3 linked regions of the Pontibacter akesuensis genome follow. The protein of the gene in region 3 binds, or shares a complex with, the protein of the main gene of each other region. Links are inferred from orthologs where the notes say so. Each region holds a gene or a part of one and is shown on either strand. Other genes may lie near its edges. The genes, in order: accB, A0W33_RS19300 and accD.

The links.
Region 1: the proteins of accD (region 3) and accB are in contact, whole or in part, in a solved structure (PDB 8UXZ), measured with the Escherichia coli proteins. The link is inferred for Pontibacter akesuensis from one-to-one orthologs.
Region 2: the proteins of accD (region 3) and A0W33_RS19300 are in contact, whole or in part, in a solved structure (PDB 8UXZ), measured with the Escherichia coli proteins. The link is inferred for Pontibacter akesuensis from one-to-one orthologs.

What each region holds. Positions count from the first base shown.
Region 1 is NZ_CP014766.1:4,095,526-4,101,603, reverse strand. What follows is about bases 896-3,889. They hold accB (acetyl-CoA carboxylase biotin carboxyl carrier protein), read left to right. Parts: upstream 896-2,143; coding sequence 2,144-2,635; downstream 2,636-3,889. Other genes in these bases: accC (acetyl-CoA carboxylase biotin carboxylase subunit), read left to right, coding at 2,751-3,889; efp (elongation factor P), read left to right, coding at 1,577-2,140; A0W33_RS17355 (TIGR02757 family protein), read right to left, coding at 896-1,209. Outside these bases: proC (pyrroline-5-carboxylate reductase), read right to left, coding at 1-69; more of A0W33_RS17355, read right to left, coding at 430-895; more of accC, read left to right, coding at 3,890-4,100; A0W33_RS17335 (DUF6340 family protein), read left to right, coding at 4,208-5,146; A0W33_RS17330 (TonB-dependent receptor plug domain-containing protein), read right to left, coding at 5,225-5,869. UniProt on the Escherichia coli protein: This protein is a component of the acetyl coenzyme A carboxylase complex; first, biotin carboxylase catalyzes the carboxylation of the carrier protein and then the transcarboxylase transfers the carboxyl group to form malonyl-CoA.
Region 2 is NZ_CP014766.1:4,545,803-4,551,856, forward strand. The notes cover bases 2,832-5,801. They hold A0W33_RS19300 (acetyl-CoA carboxylase carboxyltransferase subunit alpha), read right to left. Parts: upstream 4,807-5,801; coding sequence 3,856-4,806; downstream 2,832-3,855. Other genes in these bases: A0W33_RS19290 (patatin-like phospholipase family protein), read right to left, coding at 2,832-2,898; A0W33_RS19295 (MBL fold metallo-hydrolase), read right to left, coding at 2,900-3,742; gmd (GDP-mannose 4,6-dehydratase), read right to left, coding at 5,405-5,801. Also shown: chromosome segregation protein SMC, read left to right, coding at 1-646; A0W33_RS19280 (1-acyl-sn-glycerol-3-phosphate acyltransferase), read right to left, coding at 787-1,341; A0W33_RS19285 (hypothetical protein), read right to left, coding at 1,437-1,991; more of A0W33_RS19290, read right to left, coding at 2,131-2,831; more of gmd, read right to left, coding at 5,802-6,054. UniProt on the Escherichia coli protein: Component of the acetyl coenzyme A carboxylase (ACC) complex. First, biotin carboxylase catalyzes the carboxylation of biotin on its carrier protein (BCCP) and then the CO(2) group is transferred by the carboxyltransferase to acetyl-CoA to form malonyl-CoA.
Region 3 is NZ_CP014766.1:1,365,644-1,371,567, forward strand. Bases 1,062-3,901 are described here. They hold accD (acetyl-CoA carboxylase, carboxyltransferase subunit beta), read right to left. Parts: upstream 3,010-3,901; coding sequence 2,113-3,009; downstream 1,062-2,112. Other genes in these bases: A0W33_RS05665 (OmpA family protein), read right to left, coding at 1,153-1,998; A0W33_RS05675 (class I fructose-bisphosphate aldolase), read right to left, coding at 3,164-3,901. Outside these bases: A0W33_RS05650 (hypothetical protein), read right to left, coding at 1-7; A0W33_RS05655 (OmpA family protein), read right to left, coding at 216-884; more of A0W33_RS05675, read right to left, coding at 3,902-4,222; A0W33_RS05680 (amidohydrolase family protein), read right to left, coding at 4,533-5,747; A0W33_RS05685 (amidohydrolase family protein), read right to left, coding at 5,882-5,924.

The sequences.
Region 1 (6,078 bases), 2.7 Mb from region 3 along the record:
CAGGAGCCCTTCCGCAATAGATTTTCCGAGATTTCCGGTTCCGAGGATAGCTACGTTGTTGGTGTGCATGCTTGTTGTTTTAATTGAATTTCAGAGGGCCCATGAAAAGGCACCGCGAAGTATAAATTATTAAATCGGGTGCAAAAGTACAAAAACAGCACCGGTTTTAAAAGCAGACACTTATGTCAAGACACACGTAAAACGGCATTAAATAGGATTATCAGCACATTACAACTCGCGGAATTATCATAAATCAACCCGCCTTACAAAGTTTAAACCGCACGTATAAATCCCGGCGTTTTGCCACCTAACAGCCAGTAGGGCACAAAAACGGCAAAACCTTTAACCTATGTAGCAACAGGCAATTCACGTTTCATGCAGGAGCGGCCTTAACTTGGGATATCTGCAGAATGATTTTCCGTTAAATCTTTAGAATTTCTCCTCCACCCCCAGCCCAAACAAGGCATAATCATACTTCACCGGATCGGCCGGGTCAAACACGCGCAGGTGTGCCGTCAACTCCTCCGCCGTCAGCCAGTCCATGCCTGTGCGGGTAATCAGGCCCAGCCGCCGGGCCACCCGCTCCACGTGCACATCGCAGGGGCAAATCAGGTCTCTCATGGGCATCTGCTCCCAGATACCGAAATCCACGCCGCCCTTGTCTTGCCGCACCATCCAGCGCAGGTACATGTTCAGGCGCTTACAGGCGGATTTGCGGGCGGGCGTGGCCACGTGCTTACGGGTGCGCTGCGGGGCATCTTCCAGGCTAAACACCAGGTTGTGGAAGTGCTCCAGCCGGGCCTGCTGCGTCTGCAACTTAAGCTGGTTGCCTGTAAAAGCAGTTTCCAGGCTATCATACTGGCTGTAGTACCACCGGAAGAAGTGCAGCAGGTACAGCAAATCCGTATCGTTAAACGTGCGGTGCTTGAAGCCCAGGAACCGTGTCAGGTCCTGCTCCTGGTGGTAAAGTATAAACTCATGCGGGGCATTGTCCATCAGGTCCATCAGCTTAAGGCAGTTGTTGATGATGGTTTTACGCTGCCCCCAGGCAAGTATGGCCGCAAAGAACCCACTGATCTCAATGTCCTGCTTTTTGGTGAAGCGGTGGGGTATGGAAACCGGGTCGTTCGGAATGAAATCGGGCTGGTTATACTTCTCCACCCGATCATCGAGCAGCGCTTTAATGCTGGTTAGGTCTGGCTGTGTCATCTACAGGTATACTTGATTTTGGGAGACAGGGTGCGGGATGCAAAGTTACAGCGCCGGCAGCCAGATTTATACTTGCACTGCCTATACTTGCCCAACTCAATTCACACTATTTCTGATACCGCTGCGGGCTCAAATTTAAATTAGCCACGCATACTTCGTTTGCTGCCGGGTTACTTCCAGTCCTCGCCCGCTACCGAACCAGGGCTTCACGCAACTTAGTATAAGATGGTGCAACACCAAACGGAAAAGGCAGGAAACACAGGATATTGTAGCGAGATTTTGAGCAGAATGACTAACTTTGGTTTGCAAGACAGCAAAAACAAACATAGTTTTACCGTCTTATTAAGGATCAACCAAGTTTACCTGTATGGCAACCACCGCTGATATTAAAAACGGTGTTGTAATTGAGTATAACAACGATTTGTATGTTGTAACTGAATTTCAACACGTAAAACCGGGCAAGGGCCCAGCGTTCGTAAGAACCAAGCTGAAGAATGTTCGATCGGGCAAAGTGCTTGACAACACGTTTTCGGCTGGTCATAAAATCACCACTGCCCGCGTGGAGCAGCGCCCGCACCAGTTCATCTACAAAGATGACATGGGCTACCACTTTATGGACCTGAACACCTTTGAGCAGGTTTCGTTGGAAGATGCCATGGTGCCGTTTGCGGACCTGATGAAAGAGGGCCAGGAAGTAACCATTCTTTTCCACGCCGAAACCGAGTCGCCGCTAACCTGCGACATTCCGCCGTTTGTGGAACTGACTATTACTTATACAGAGCCGGGCCTGAAGGGCGACACGGCCACGAACGCATCCAAACCAGCCATCGTAGAAACAGGAGCCACTATTCAGGTGCCGCTGTTTATTGGCCAGGACGAAAAAATCAAAGTAGACACTCGTACGTATTCATACGCCGAAAGAGTTAAATAAAACATGAAAGCGAAAGAAATCCAGGACCTCATTGACTTTATCGCCAAATCTGGCTTGAACAAAGTTAACATCGAAACAGAAGAATTTAAGATCTCGGTTAAGCGCGATCCGGACCAGAAAGTGAAGTACGTAAAGGACTCAGGCGCCTCGCATCAGGCGGCCCCTGCCCCTGCTGCTCCCGCTGCGGCTCCACAGGCAGCTCCTTCGGCGGCACCTGCAGCTCCGGCTGCCCCGGCGGCATCAGATGAGAGCCGTTACGTAGCCATCAAGGCCCCGATGATCGGTACCTTCTACCGCGCCGCCAGCCCAGAGTCTCCCGTTCTGTTGAACGTAGGCGATGAGGTGAAGAAAGGCCAGGTTATCTGCATCATCGAAGCCATGAAGCTGTTTAACGAGATCGAGTCTGAAGTGTCGGGCAAAGTGGTGAAGGTGATGGTGGACAATGCCTCTCCGGTGGAGTACGACCAGCCCCTGTTCCTGGTAGATCCTAGCTAATCTCCTGATTTGAAAATTTATAAATGAGAAAATGGAGATGTTGCCTGATACGTCTCCATTTTCCTTGTTTGCAAATTACAGATCTCCGAATCTTCAAATCTCCAAAAACTAATCTATGTTTAAAAAAATACTGATCGCCAACCGTGGCGAGATTGCCCTGCGCATTATCCGCACGTGTAAAGAGATGGGCATCAAGACGGTGGCCGTATACTCTACTGCCGATAAAGAGAGCCTGCACGTCCGCTTTGCTGACGAAGCCGTTTGCATCGGCCCTCCCCCAAGTGCGCAGTCATACCTGAACATCCCGAACATTATCGCGGCGGCGGAAATCACCAACGCCGATGCCATTCACCCAGGCTACGGCTTTTTGTCGGAGAATGCTGAGTTCTCCCGCATCTGTGCCGAAAACGGCATCAAGTTCATCGGTGCCTCTCCGGAGATGATCAACCAGATGGGCGACAAGGCCTCTGCCAAGGATACCATGAAAAAGGCGGGCGTACCAACCATTCCTGGTTCCGAAGGGCTTTTGAAAAATGTGGAGGAGGGATTGAAGATCGCCAAAAAGATCAAATACCCTATCATTCTGAAAGCAACAGCCGGTGGCGGTGGCCGCGGCATGCGCATCGTGAACAACGAGTCGGAGTTTGAGAAAGCCTGGAACGATGCCCGCACCGAATCCAAAGCTGCTTTCGGCAACGACGGCATCTACCTGGAGAAATTTGTGGTGGAGCCGCGCCATATCGAGATTCAGCTGATCGGTGACCAGCACGGGCAGGTAGCGCACCTTTCCGAGCGTGACTGCTCTATCCAGCGCCGCCACCAGAAGCTGGTGGAGGAAACCCCTTCCCCGTTCATCACCGACGACCTGCGTGAGCGCATGGGGCAGGCTGCCATTGCCGGTGCCTCTGCCATCAACTACGAAGGTGTGGGTACGATTGAGTTCCTGGTAGACAAGAACCGTGACTTCTACTTTATGGAGATGAACACGCGTATCCAGGTGGAGCACCCGATTACGGAGGAAGTTATTGATTACGACCTGATCAAGGAGCAGATAAAGGTAGCAGCCGGTCTGAAAATCACAGGCAAAAACTACTATCCTAAAATGCACGCCATCGAGTGCCGCATTAACGCCGAGGACCCGAAAAACAATTTCCGCCCAAGCCCAGGCAAGATCACCACGCTGCACATGCCGGGTGGCCACGGTGTTCGCATCGATTCGCACGTGTACTCGGGCTATACCATTCCGCCGAACTACGACTCCATGATCGCCAAGCTGATTGTGAGCGCGCAGACACGCGAAGAGGCCCTTGTGAAAATGAAGCGCGCGCTTAGCGAGTTTGTGATTGAGGGAATCAAGACGACGGTTCCATTTCACCTGAAGCTGATGGATGACCCGGGCTTTAAAGAAGGCAACTTCACCACCAAGTACCTGGAGGACTTTGACTTTAGTGCCATCAAAGACTAATCCGGAACAAGGAAAAATAATTGAGAGCCCCAGCTGTAGAGCTGGGGCTTTTTTTATATTTTCATGCAACCCAAAATCATCTTTCAGCATCCTTCAGCTGTAAGCCTATGAAAAAGAACCTCCCCTACCTGCTGTGCTGCATCCTTGCGTTAGTACAGGTTAGCTGCACCTCACAGCTCTACATCAACACCGTGAAGCCACCCGAGGTGGCCGTTACCAACGCGCAGTGGAAAGTGGTAGCCGTGAACAGGTACAACCCTTCCCTGCTAACCTTCAATCAGGAAAAGAAAATTGCCGTTTTCGCCAATGGTGCAAATGAGGCTTTTCGAGGGGCTGTTGCCGCCATTATGAAGGACGAAACCTTTGTGCTGGTGCACAGCGACACCTCCACTTACAGAGCACAGGCGGAGCAAGAGCAATTGACAGCTGGGCAGGTGCAGGAAATTTACAGGCAGCACCCACACCACCTGCTGCTCTCCATGGACTATTTCAACACTTTTTTCGATCAGGAAACGGTGCGCGAGGAAGATGAGGACGGTGACGTAACCAAGACAGCGCATTATACCCTGATTACCAGATCCTACTGGACCCTCTACGACAGCACCGGCACCGTACTCGACAAAATCACCCTCTCGGAGGAGGCACCTTACCAATCGCGGTCGGTTCTGAGTGGGCTGCTGGCTATTGGCCCCTCCATGGGAAACGCGGGACCAGAGGTGAATGGGCTGGCATGGAATTCAGGGTTGAGGTACTGGAGCCGCCTGTCGCCCCAAACTGTCACGTACGTGCGCCCTTACTACTCCACCAAAAACCTGCAGTATGCCGCTTTCAAAATGGCCACCAGCGACTGGGCTTCCGCTATTTCGCTGCTCCAGCCTATAGCAGACGGCGAACATAAAAAGGATGCGGCGCGGGCAGCCTACAACCTGGCGGTGGTGTATGAGGCAATGGGCAACAAAGAACAGGCAAAGCACTGGGCAAGGCAGGCGAAACAAAGAAATGACAAACTGGCTATCCTGCTGCTGCCGCAATTGGAGAACTACTAACAGACTATATCCTAAAACAAGTATGGCCTTCTCCGTAGCAGAGAAGGCCATCTTGTTTACTTGTAAGTCCGGAAGCTGTTACTTCTTTGTGGTGATTTTTATCACACCGTTCCTTCCCTTCTCTCCATATTGCCGCACAGCTGTTTCATCCTTCAACACCTCTATAGTTGCAATCGAGTTTGGATTAACCGCCTGCACCTTTTCGCGGCTTATTTCCTTCCCATCGAGGATGTACAAGGCGTTTGCAGGTAATTGCGCTGTAGTTTCAGTTTTGGAAGTGGCACCCGGTACATTTGCGGCATTAATATGTTCAATTTTTCGCTGCATTTCCTTTGCCTCCGCCGTATGCTGCCCAGCCTTGGTAGAAATAGCTATTACACCTTCCAGATTATCTTCTGTAACCAGCATCTGCGCCTTCTCCCCTTTCAGCACATCAATCTTAAGAATACTTTCAGGGTTGATGGATTTGATTTTAGCAGCGTCCATACGTTCGCCGTCCACCAGGTATACCACCCCGTCCTGGGGCATTCCTGATATGCTCACGCTTCCTTTTTTAGCGATGGTATCCTGGGGAGCGGTAGCCATACTTTGGCTAAGGCACTCTTCTTCAAGCGCTACCTCGGCACTGGCAGTGGTAGAAATGAGTGCCAGAACGGCAATGGCAGGCGTTAACAGCAGAAATCTAAGTTTCTGCAGCGGGTTTGATTTCTCTTTGTTCATCATAACTCTTTTATTATAAGATTAAGTTTAAAACGCATAACCTGGTAATACTCCCTCGCTAACCCCTCCGCTTCTTTTAGATAAGGCAGCACAGAGCAATCTACGACTACTTCGTAAGTATACGAAATATTCGTAACAAGTTACTATACGTTGGATTTTATTTTCGAACTAAAAGCTACCTGCGGGAAGCGAGTAGCAGGAGATTTAACAAG
Region 2 (6,054 bases), 3.2 Mb from region 3 along the record:
TAGCGAACACATTGCCAGTGTAAAAGTGCAGCTCGACAAGATGGGGCCTGTGAATGCCATGGCTGCCGAGGCTTACGCAGAAATAGAGGAGCGTGACAAGTTTATCACAGAGCAGCGCAACGACCTTCTGAACGCAAAGAACATGCTCATCGAGACCATCAATGAAATTGATACGGTGGCAAAGGAGAAGTTTATGAGCTCGTTCAACCAGATCAAAGACAACTTTAAGCTTGTCTTCCGCAGTCTGTTTACCGAGGAGGATAATTGCGATTTGGTAATATCAGATCCGCAGAACCCCCTGGATGCCAAAATAGAAATTATGGCGCAGCCAAAAGGAAAGCGTCCGCTGACAATCAACCAGCTTTCCGGGGGTGAGAAGACTTTAACGGCAATTTCGCTGCTGTTCGCCATTTACCTGCTGAAACCAGCTCCGTTCTGTATTTTTGATGAGGTGGATGCGCCGCTTGATGATGCCAACATTGACAAGTTTAACAACATCATCCGTAAGTTTTCGAACGACTCCCAATTTATTGTGGTAACGCATAACAAGCGCACGATGGCCTCTACAGATGTAATGTATGGCATCACCATGATTGAAGCAGGAATATCTCGTGTTATACCAGTAGATCTGCGCCAGATAGCTTAATTTATTTTCAATTGTTACCTAAACAGAGAGAGCCGCTATCGATAGCGGCTCTCTCTGTTTATCACTTCTTATATCAAGATCAAGAGGTAGGTTTTTGAAAAAGCCTACAGCATCATGAGATAATTGACAACTGATAATTGTTACAGCACTCCTTGCTCCGGAAACTTGCCTGTCTTGGTACGGTAGAAGGCAAGTATTTTTTCCAGATCGGCCTCCATATCTCCTGATGGATAAATGGCAGGACCGATACCTGCTTCCTTTTTTGCATAATCCAGGTAGCCTAAAACAATGGGTACGTTAGCTCCTACTGCCACATGGTAAAAACCCCTGCGCCATCGCGGCTGGTACTTTCGGGTTCCTTCGGGTGTAACCATTACACACATGTCTCCGGGCGTTTTCCTGATGATGTTGATCATCGCATCCACCATTTTTGTGTTCCTGGAGCGATCTATGGGTAAGGCCCCCATACTTCTAAGCAGTGGGCCTACGATGGGCGCATCAACAAATTCTTTTTTGATGGTAAACCGAATGGGTGCATCCATCAGGTAAAAGGCTGCCCTCGCGTAGACTAGGTCCCAGTTACTGGTGTGTGGCGCGGCAATCATTACGCAGCGGCGGTGTTCGGGTGCAAGGTTTCCTTTCAAGGTCCAGCCGGAAGCCTTGAAATAAAGCTTTGATAAAAATTTAGCGATCATTTAGAGCGTCAAGTATAAACTCGCGGATGAAGATGAAAGTACTTATCCTATGTTAGCAGGATAGAAACTGTATAGTTACTCACATCTACGCTATTTTACAAGCCCTCCCGTATGGTTTGGGAAGTTCTACGCAAAAGATAGGCTTGTACTCCGAAACCCAGTACAGGGCCTAGCGTTACGTTTGCATTCTCCCCACTCCACTCGCGGTAATACCTGAAAGACAAGATTGGCTCTACAGAGATTTTTTCGTTTACGAACAAAGCATAACCGATGCCTATAGCCCCATCAAAAAGGTCGATATCGTCCCCTACCGACAAATTTAACAGGCCTGTCTTGAGCGTCATCTCTCCAAAAACGCCATTGTCCAAGTAGTACCTTACCAGCGGACCACCCAAAAGGTAGGTTCTTTTATACCTTTGCTGCACTTCGTCAACCGTCACCTTCAGATTTTCGTGCGCAAAGCCAAGATCTAGCCCTATGCCGAAGTCATTCATTACAAAGTAAGCTCCTTTGAAGTTGAGGTTCCCGATCAAACTGCTTCCCTCCTGGGGCACCAAGGGTTTGTCAAGCGAGTTAGAGGTCGCATAATAGGCCGCCTGTAAATTTCCTCCAATCAGTACGGAGCCATGTTTGATTTTAGCCTTAGCCAAAAAGCTTTTGTTTTCCTGACCAAAACTTGTGAATGTTAAAAGCAGGAATGATAGCAAAAGGGTGAAAGTGCGCATAAAAAGGGACATGTATAGTTTAATATGCATATACGATTTTAATACAAAAAGTTCTGAAATTTATCTAATGTACCATTTTTTGAATATAGCGCTCCATGTGCATGCCATATCTATAGCCTACATCAAATATTTCATCCGCTTTACGGAAGCTTGTCAGGCGGTAATACCGTAACTCCTGCGGCTCCAGGAGCAGGTCACACTGGGGTAGCCGAAGCTTAACCGTATTGCTGATGGCCAGCAGCACCGTACGCTCAATCATGCCCCTTAGTGTTGTGACATGGGCTTTATGGTTGATCGGGTTCACATGTACACCAATTTTGATGTCGCAGTTGTTGTAAAGCGGCTCTACAGGAAGGTTGTTCAACAGGCCGCCATCATTAAGCATTTTACCGTTGAACGAAATAGGCTGGTAAAGGATAGGAACGGCAGAAGAAGCCAGAAGAGGTTTGATCACCTCACCGGTTGAAAAGTATACCGTTATGCCCTCATTCATTTCTGCAGCGCTTACCACTACAGGTATCTTCAGATCCTCGAATTTTAACTGCGGCCCCAGGTATTTATTGTAAAGCTTTTCAACCTCATCGAGGTGCAAAAGCCCTGGTTTTCCGAAAGCCGGACGCATCACCTGAAAAACACTGAGCTCCTTTATCAGCTTCAGTATCTCATCAGGTGTATAGCCGTAGCCATATAACACGCCTGCTATCGCCCCTGAACTTACTCCGGATATCATGCTTATCTTTACTCCTTGCTCGTCCAGCGCCTTTAGAATGCCTAAATGGGCAATGCCTCTTGCGCCGCCACCAGACAGCGCAACTCCTATCCGCTTGCCCATACTACAGATCAGCCAGCTTAAAAGCCTCCTTCAGTCGAACACCTTTTTCAGTGTGCTGTACTGTGCAGCATTGATTGACGGCATCGTGCTCAAAGAAAAGAACAAGTTCCTCATCAGCGGCTTTTTTCAAGAAAGCCGCCTTTTCATCCAGCGTCAGCAGTGGTCGCGTGTCATAGCCCATCACGTATGGCAGCGGAATATGCCCCACTGAAGGAAGCAAATCGGCCATATAAGCCACTTTCTTTCCTTTGTACGGTATTATCGGCACCATCATCTTATCTGTATGTCCATCAGCATACAAGATATCAAACTGTGAAAAGGGAGAAGGTGCGTTAGGTTCTACGAACTGCAGATGACCGCTCTCCTGCATGGGCAGTATGTTCTCCTTCAGGAAAGAAGCTTTTTCACGTGCATTTGGTTTTGTTGCCCACTCCCAATGGTCCGCATTGGACCAGTAGGTTGCATTAGGAAATACCAGTTCAAGATCACCATCACTACTTTTATACTTAACGCCGCCACCGCAGTGGTCAAAGTGCAGGTGCGTCAGGAAAACATCTGTAACATCCTCTGTAGAAAAGCCGGCCTGCTTAAGCGATTTGCTAAGTGAAGTGTCTCCGTGCAGGTAATAGTGATTTAGAAACTTTGCATCCTGTTTATCGCCAATGCCGTTATCTATCAGGATCAGGCGGTCGCCATCCTCTATCAGCATACAGCGCATGGCCCAGGTACATAAGTTATTCTCATCAGCTGGATTAGTGCGTTGCCACAGCGATTTTGGAACGACTCCAAACATGGCTCCACCGTCTAACTTAAAAAATCCTGTGTCGATCACGTGCAGTTTCATAGTCTCTATCTTAAAGTATCTAAAGCTTTGTTAGGGTTATAAACAAAAAAATGAACCAGGTACACCAGCTATAAAAGCGTACCTGATTCATTTACTCCATCTTTTTGTAGGGCTTAGGCTTCTATCACTACTCCCATACTTGAAAACTTCTCTATGCGTTGCATCATACGCTCTTCCGTTTCGATGCCTTCTAACTCGTCAAGCAGCTTGATGATTTCTTTCTTCATCTTGCGCATCATCTTCTGCGGCTCTGTATGTGCTCCACCAAGCGGTTCTTTGATGATACCATCAATGAGCTTGTTCTGCAGCATGTCGGTGGCGGTGAGTTTGAGGGCTTCTGCCGCCTGCTCCTTGTAGTTCCAGCTTCGCCAAAGTATGGAGGAGCAGGATTCAGGAGAAATAACAGAATACCAAGTGTTCTCCAGCATCATCACCCGGTCGCCAATGGCGATACCAAGGGCTCCTCCGGAGGCGCCCTCACCTATGATGATACAGATAACAGGAACCTTGAGCATGAACATTTCCTTCAAGTTGCGTGCTATAGCCTCTCCCTGCCCTCGTTCCTCTGCCTCCAAGCCTGGAAAAGCACCTGGTGTATCGATGAACGTAACAATTGGCTTATTAAACTTCTCTGCCATCTTCATCAGACGAAGCGCCTTACGGTAGCCTTCAGGGTTAGCCATGCCAAAATTGCGCATCTGACGCTGCTTGGTGTTGCGGCCTTTCTGCTGCCCGATAAACATGATACTGCGTCCGTCTACCTCACCGAAACCGCCAACCATGGCTTTATCATCGCTGACCGTGCGGTCGCCATGAAGCTCAACAAACTTATCGGAGATGCCATGTATGTAGTCGAGGGTATAGGGCCTGTCCGGGTGGCGCGATAGCTGCACACGCTGCCAGCGGGTAAGGTTGGCATAGGTTTCCTTCTTCAGGTTCTTAATTTTCTCCTCCAGAGCCTTCACTGCCTCCGATACATCAACCTGACTGTCTTCGGCCAGTGTCTTCATCTCACGTAATTTGCCCTCCAGGGCAGCAATGGGCTGTTCGAAATCTAAAAGCATAAGTGCGTCTCTAGTTTAGACTACAAATTTAAGAGTTTCCGGCAATGCACGTAACAGAAGTATGAATTTATACTTCACAGAAAAATTAATTTATCTGTAAATGAATATGTTCGGGATTTTATGCAGCAATATAGGTTTAAAAAGATGCAAACCACTTGCACAATTAAATCCGTAAACATACCTTTGCATCACTTTAACAGATAGTGTTGGAGAGAATTTTTTGGTCTGGTAGTTCAGTTGGTTAGAATGCCGCCCTGTCACGGCGGAGGTCGCGGGTTCGAGTCCCGTCCAGACCGCTTAAAGCGAGCGGATCTGAAGTGTATACTTCAGATCCGCTTTTTTATTTGCTATCAGTTACCTGTTGTTATTTCCTCTTACCCCTCTCTGTCTATACTTGTAGCGATCTGTAGTGGAAGGCAACTGTTTGACTTTCTGATTCCGGCTACTATTTTAAATACTTCCTTATTGGCATATACCTCTCTTAGCTGACAATATGGTGTGCTATACTTTATAATTTGAATTAGAGCTTCATCAGCAGAAACAAAAAAGGTCCGGTTGCCATGGCAACCGGACCTTTTTTGTTATAAAGTATTAAAGATTAAGACTCGTGGTGGTTTAGTATACGGTGTCCCCCTTCTACCAGGTAACTGTCGCGCTTGAACAGTTCGATATCTGATTTCATCATGTCTTTAACCAGCGCTGCCAGATCATACTGCGGTTCCCAGCCAAGCTTTGTCTTCGCCTTGGTGGCATCACCAATCAAAAGGTCTACCTCTGTTGGTCTAAAGTAGTTTTTGTCTACACAAACAACTTCTTTTCCAATTTCTACCTGGTAATCCGGATTACTGCAGGCGCTAACGTAACCTTTCTCGTCCACTCCCTCGCCTCTGAACTCAATAGAAATGCCCATTTCAGCAAAAGCCATCTTCACAAAATCACGCACAGTAGTAGTTACTCCGGTGGCAATAACGTAATCTTCAGGCTCATCTTGCTGCAGGATGCGCCACATGGCCTCTACATAATCCTTAGCATGCCCCCAGTCGCGCTTGGCGTCCAAGTTACCGAGGTACAGACCATCCTGCAGTCCCATCGCAATACGGGCGGCGGCACGCGTAATTTTTCTAGTTACAAACGTCTCACCTCTTAGCGGTGACTCGTGATTGAACAGAATTCCATTGCAGGCATACATGCCATATGCTTCGCGGTAGTTTATCGTAATCCAGTAGCCATATAATTTGGCCACAGCAT
Region 3 (5,924 bases):
TTTTCATGATTACATCTACCCGTTAACGTGTGGCTTTCATGTGCGATAAACTTCACCTTGAATTTATTTCGTGCTGCCAATTTAGTTTGAGCGCATCGTGTTCTTATAAGTATGGCTTAGCTATATTAACCTACACCAAAGGGCAAAAAAAACCAGCCGCACCCCCGCGCGGCTGGAAAATCACCAATAATCCAATCAATCTACTACTTAATCTCTTATAGTTCTCCGCGTTGAGCGGCTTTCTTCATTTTCTCGTTGGCGAAGATGGCAATCTCTACACGGCGGTTCTGCTGACGGCCAGCAGCTGTGCTGTTATCTGCAATCGGCTGATCATCGGCATAACCGGTAGTGGTCATACGGCTGCGGTCTACACCTAGCCCTGACAGGTAATTAGCCACGGATTGTGCACGGCGCTCAGACAGCGGCTGGTTGATAGAACGGTTACCCGTGTTGTCAGTATGGCCTTCAATCAGAATTTCCGTGTCAGGGTATTTCTTCAATGTCTCGGCCAGCTGCGCGATGTCGGTTTTGGCACCAGCCTGAAGCTCAGCAGAGTTTACAGGATAAAGTATACCGGCATCAAAGGTAATTTTGATACCTTCACCGATACGCTCTACGTTAGCGCCTTCCAGGTCGCGGCGAAGCTCTTCCGCCTGTTTGTCCATTCTTCTGCCAATAAGGGCACCAGCCGTACCGCCAACAGCGGCACCAATGATAGCACCGGCAGCAGTGTTGCCCGCAACTCTACCTACCACGCCACCTACCACGGCTCCAGAGCCGGCACCAATGGCACCGCCTTTCGTCGTGTTGTTCCATCCTGAGCAGGAAGAGAACAGAACTGCTATAACTATCAGTATTGAAAAGTTAATTCTTACGTTTTTCATAATTTCCATAATTTATACATCTGAAAATAAGAGATCAGATTATGAGCCTTGTACTCCTTATATACAATAAATGTTATATTAAATTCTTTCAAATATATTGCACTTTCCGCAGCAACCACTCCCTGTATCGCTGCTTTATACGTGATGTACAGGATTTTATACGCACTTTCTCCCTCGAGCAAGAATAAAAGAAATTCTCTTTTATTCCTTAAAACAACAGCGCCGGCCCCAAAAGGAGCCGGCGCTGTTTTATCAGATTACTGAATGGTTACTTTACTTCGCCTTTTTCGGCGGCTTCTTTCAGTTCCTCGTTCGCAACAATAATCACCTCCACACGACGGTTTTTCTGACGTCCTTCTGCAGTGGTGTTGTCAGCGATAGGCTGGTCGTAGCTATAGCCTTTGGCCTGCAGTCGCGACCCATCCACACCCAAGCTACGGGCATAAGCTGCCACGGCTTCGGCACGGCGCTCAGAAAGCTTCTGGTTCAGGTCGTAAGAACCAGTGTTGTCGGTATGGCCTTCGATGATAACGTTGGTTCCTTGATAATCCTGCAGCGTTTTAGCCAGTTTCTGTATGTCCTGCTTTGCAGCGGCGCTAAGCTCGGCGGAGTTTACCTGGAAAAGGATACCAGAATCGAAGTTCACGCGGATGGCCTCCCCCACACGCTCCACATTCGCATTTTCCATAGACTTCTCCAGTTCCTCGGCCTGCTTGTCCATGCGGCGCCCGATAACGGCACCTGTTGCGCCACCTACGGCAGCACCCACAATGGCACCTGCGGCTGTATTACCTAACCTGTTTCCGATCAGGCCGCCGATCACGGCACCACCACCGGCACCAATCAGGCCACCTTTGGTTGTTTTATTCATTCCCTCTTTCTCCTGCGTCTTGGCCTGAGTAGTAGTTTCTGTATTACCCGAGCCTGCCACAGGCGCTGCCGTCTGGCAAGAAGAGAACAACAGCGTAGCGGCTAGCATTGAGCTCAGAGATAGTTTTATTACGTTCATGGTAGAAAAAATTTGTAAGTGTTTAATCCGTTTGATGTTGCTGTAAAGTATAAAAACGTTTGTCTCCACAGGTAACGCAAGACCTGTGCCAAACTGTATTCTCATACTTCAAAATATTTTACGGCTGCTATATAAGCTAATGCTATACACAGCGGTGGCACATAAAAAAAGTCTGCCGGCGCAACACCAGCAGACCTCTTTATACTTATACGGTCTCTATTAAGATACCTTAGTTGCTTTTTTTACCTTAGGCGCGGTGGTGACATCCTCCGGCAGCAGCACCATGCTCAGCAGTTCGCCAAGCTTGCTCTTCAGCTGTTTACGGTCTACTATGAAGTCCAGAAAGCCGTGCTCCAGTACGAACTCCGCACTTTGAAAGCCCTTCGGAAGATCCTTTCCAATTGTCTCCTTAATCACGCGCGGACCGGCAAAACCGATCAGGGCACCCGGCTCTGAAATGTTAAAGTCTCCGAGCATGGCATACGAAGCCGTTACGCCACCTGTCGTTGGGTCTGTCAGCATGGAGATGTAAGGAAGCTTCGCCTCAGACAGCAAAGCCAACCTGGCAGAGGTTTTGGCCATCTGCATCAGCGAGAAACCAGCCTCCATCATACGCGCACCACCCGACTTGGAGATCATCAGGAAAGGCGTGCGGTTTTTGCGGGCGTGGTCTATAGCGCGGGCTATTTTCTCGCCTACCACCGAACCCATGGAGCCGCCAATAAAGGCAAAGTCCATACAGGCAATGGTCAGATCCTGGCCGTTTATCTTTCCCTGGGCTGTGCGCACCGCGTCCTTCAGGCCAATAGCCTTCTGAGTGGCAGCAATTCGCTGCGGGTAGGCTTTGGTATCCACAAAGTCAAGGGGGTCAGCCGAGGTCATGTCCGCATCCAGTTCAGTGAACTCGTTGTTGTCAAACAGTATGGCGAAGTACTCTTTCGAGCCGATGCGGTCGTGGTAATCGCACTGCACGCAGGTGTTCAGGTTCTTGCGGTGCTCGGCCATACTTGTCACGGTCTTGCATTCAGGGCACTTATACCACAATCCATCCGGGGTTTCCTTCTTCTGCTCAGTAGGGGTGTGAATTCCTTTGTCTGCTCTTTTAAACCAAGGCATCATAGTTAACAGCGTGCATTCCGCACTTTAAAGTTTATTGGCGCTTCGCCACATGGCAAGGTGCATCATGTAAATGACCTGCCCTGGCCATCCGCAAGCGGGTAAGCTAAGGCAGGTCACAAAAATATGTAATAATCAGCAGTTCTGCTACAAATTAAGCCAGTGTAATCTCATTTGCCAGATACACACCCTGAATGGCGTTCAAAAGCTCCACACCCACTTTCATGTCTTTCTGGAAAGCCTTGCGGCCGGAAATCAGCCCCATGCCGCCCGCACGCTTGTTTATCACCGCCGTACGCACGGCATCCACCAGGTCGGATTCGCCCTTGGATTCGCCTCCGGAATTAATTAATCCGGCACGTCCCATATAGCAGTTGGCCACCTGGTAGCGCGTCAGGTCGATCGGGTTGTCGGAAGAAAGGGCGCTGTACATTTTCTCGTGTGTCTTGCCGAAGCCGATAGCCTTGAAGCCGCCGTTGTTCTCAGGAAGTTTCTGCTTGATGATATCAGCCTGGATGGTAACGCCCAGGTGATTTGCCTGAGCCGTAAGGTCGGCAGCCACATGGTAGTCGGTGCCATCTTTCTTGAAGGCGTTGTTGCGGGTGTAGCACCACAGGATGGTAGCCATGCCCAACTGGTGTGCCCGCTCAAAGGCCTCGGCTACCTCCACTATCTGGCGCGATGACTCCCCAGAACCAAAGTAGATGGTGGCGCCTACAGCCGTTGCGCCCAGATTCCAGGCCTCATCCACGGAGCCGAACATGATCTGGTCATACTTGCTCGGGTAAGTCATCAGTTCGTTGTGGTTGATCTTTACAACAAACGGAATCCGGTGCGCATACTTCCGCGACATCATCGCCAGGTTGCCAAAAGTAGTGGCCACCGCGTTGCAGCCGCCTTCCATGGCCAGTTTGATGATGTTCTCTGGATCGAAATAGATAGGGTTCGGTGCAAAAGAGGCTCCGGCCGTGTGCTCAATGCCCTGGTCTACCGGCAGGATGGACAGGTAGCCCGTGCCCCCCAGGCGGCCGTGGTTGAATAGCTGCTGCAGACTGCGCAGCACTTGTGGTGAGCGATTCGACTGCACAAAAATGCGGTCCACGAAATCTGGCCCCGGCGCGTGCAGCTGCTCTTTGGCAATGGTTTGGCATTTGTGCTGCAGCAGGTTCTCTGCTTCGGAGCCGAGCAACGAAACGATGTTATCGTAAGTCATTGGCTTTGTTCGTTTTTAGGAAGAAATGTGAAATGAATGAAACTTGAAGTATAAGCTTAAACGCAATTTCAGATTTGATTCCTCTACTAAATACCAAAGCGGCAAAGCCCTTTCAGGCTTTCGTACCGCAGTGTTTTTCATAGCATGGCAGGCACCTTTATTGGTGTCGCAGGCTTTTAGGCTTGCTCCAACCTATACTTCAGCCAGCAATAAAAAGTTTTGCAGCGCGGCCTGCTGCCGTATTTTATACCTGAGTTAAAGTATGGCCACTGGCGCAAGTACACCTCTGCGCCAGTGGCCAGGCCTGGCGCTACTTACAGGTGTTGTTCACCACCTTGCCGTCTATAATCACGGCACACACATGCGAAGTATATTCAAACGGGTCACCATCGTACAGCACCAGGTCCGCATCTTTGCCCTTCTCCAGCGAGCCAACGCGCTTATCCTGCCCAATGATTTTGGCAGGTGTGGAAGTAACAGCCGCCAGCGCCTGCTCGGGTGTCATCCCGTTGGCCACGGCAGCACTGGCCTCAAACAATAGCACGCGCGCCCGCGGTACATACTGCTCAAAGCCGCTCTGTATCGCCACCGGAATGCCTGCTTTGGCAAGTATGGCCGCCGTCTCGAAGGACATGTTCTTGTTGTCGCCGTTTGCCCGGGCCATGGTAGGGTGAAGGATAACGGGCACACCCGCAGCCTTTATCTCATCCAGCAGCAGGTAAGCCTCGGCAGCGCCGTCCAGCACCAGATCCAGCTTAAACTCCTTTGCCAGGCGCAACGCTGCCATGATATCCTGCGAGGTGTTGGCCGTAATAAGAGATTTATACTTGCCGTTGAGCACGCCCACCAGGTAATCCATTTTCAGGTTCCGGTCCGGGCGCTTGCTGGCGTCTGAATTACCGGATTTCTTCGCGTAAGCCTGTGCCGCCTGCAACTCGGAGCGCAGCATTGCCATGCCTTTCGCCGATGTCTTGGGCGAGTTGTAGTTCTCCCCAACCGACGTACCCAGCGTAAAGGTCACCATACTTGTGGTGTCCATCAGGGTGGCAAAGCCATCCGGCGATGTTTTAATCGTCATGGTCTGTCCGCTGATCAGTGCGCCCGGGCCATGCCCCGTGTTGATGGTGGTCACGCCATGGTCGCGCACCCACGCCACCAGCTCCTCCTGCGGATTGTAAGCGTCCAGGGCACGCAGCTCTGGTTGAATGGGAGCGGTTTTTTCGAGCTGCTGCTGGTCGGCCGGAATATTGTAGATACCCGCCAAGCCTACTGTGGCATGCGCATCTACCAAGCCGGGCGTCACGACTTTGGCGATGTACACGGTGTAGTTCTGCGGTACCTGCAGGTTGGCTCCCACGGCCTCTATTTTACCGTCTTTCAACAGCACCACCCCGTTTTTGATCGGCGCACCGGCCATGGTATAAACCGTTTCGCCTTTCACAGCGATCTGCGCTTGTGCCTGTTGCCCACCAAGTATGGCAAGCCCCGCAAGTAGGACCGCAGCAAAATGTATCTGTTTTTTCATGTTGATCTTTTTGGGACATAAGACGCAAGACTTTTTATTAGGGAAGACTTTCTGCTCCCTTTCTGAAGTCCAGCTTTGCTTATCTATTGTGCTGAAAAAGTCTTGTGTCCTGTGTCTATAATCCTGTGTCTTTCTTAATGTGCGTGATAATGCAAAATGCCATCGTAGGCGCGGAAG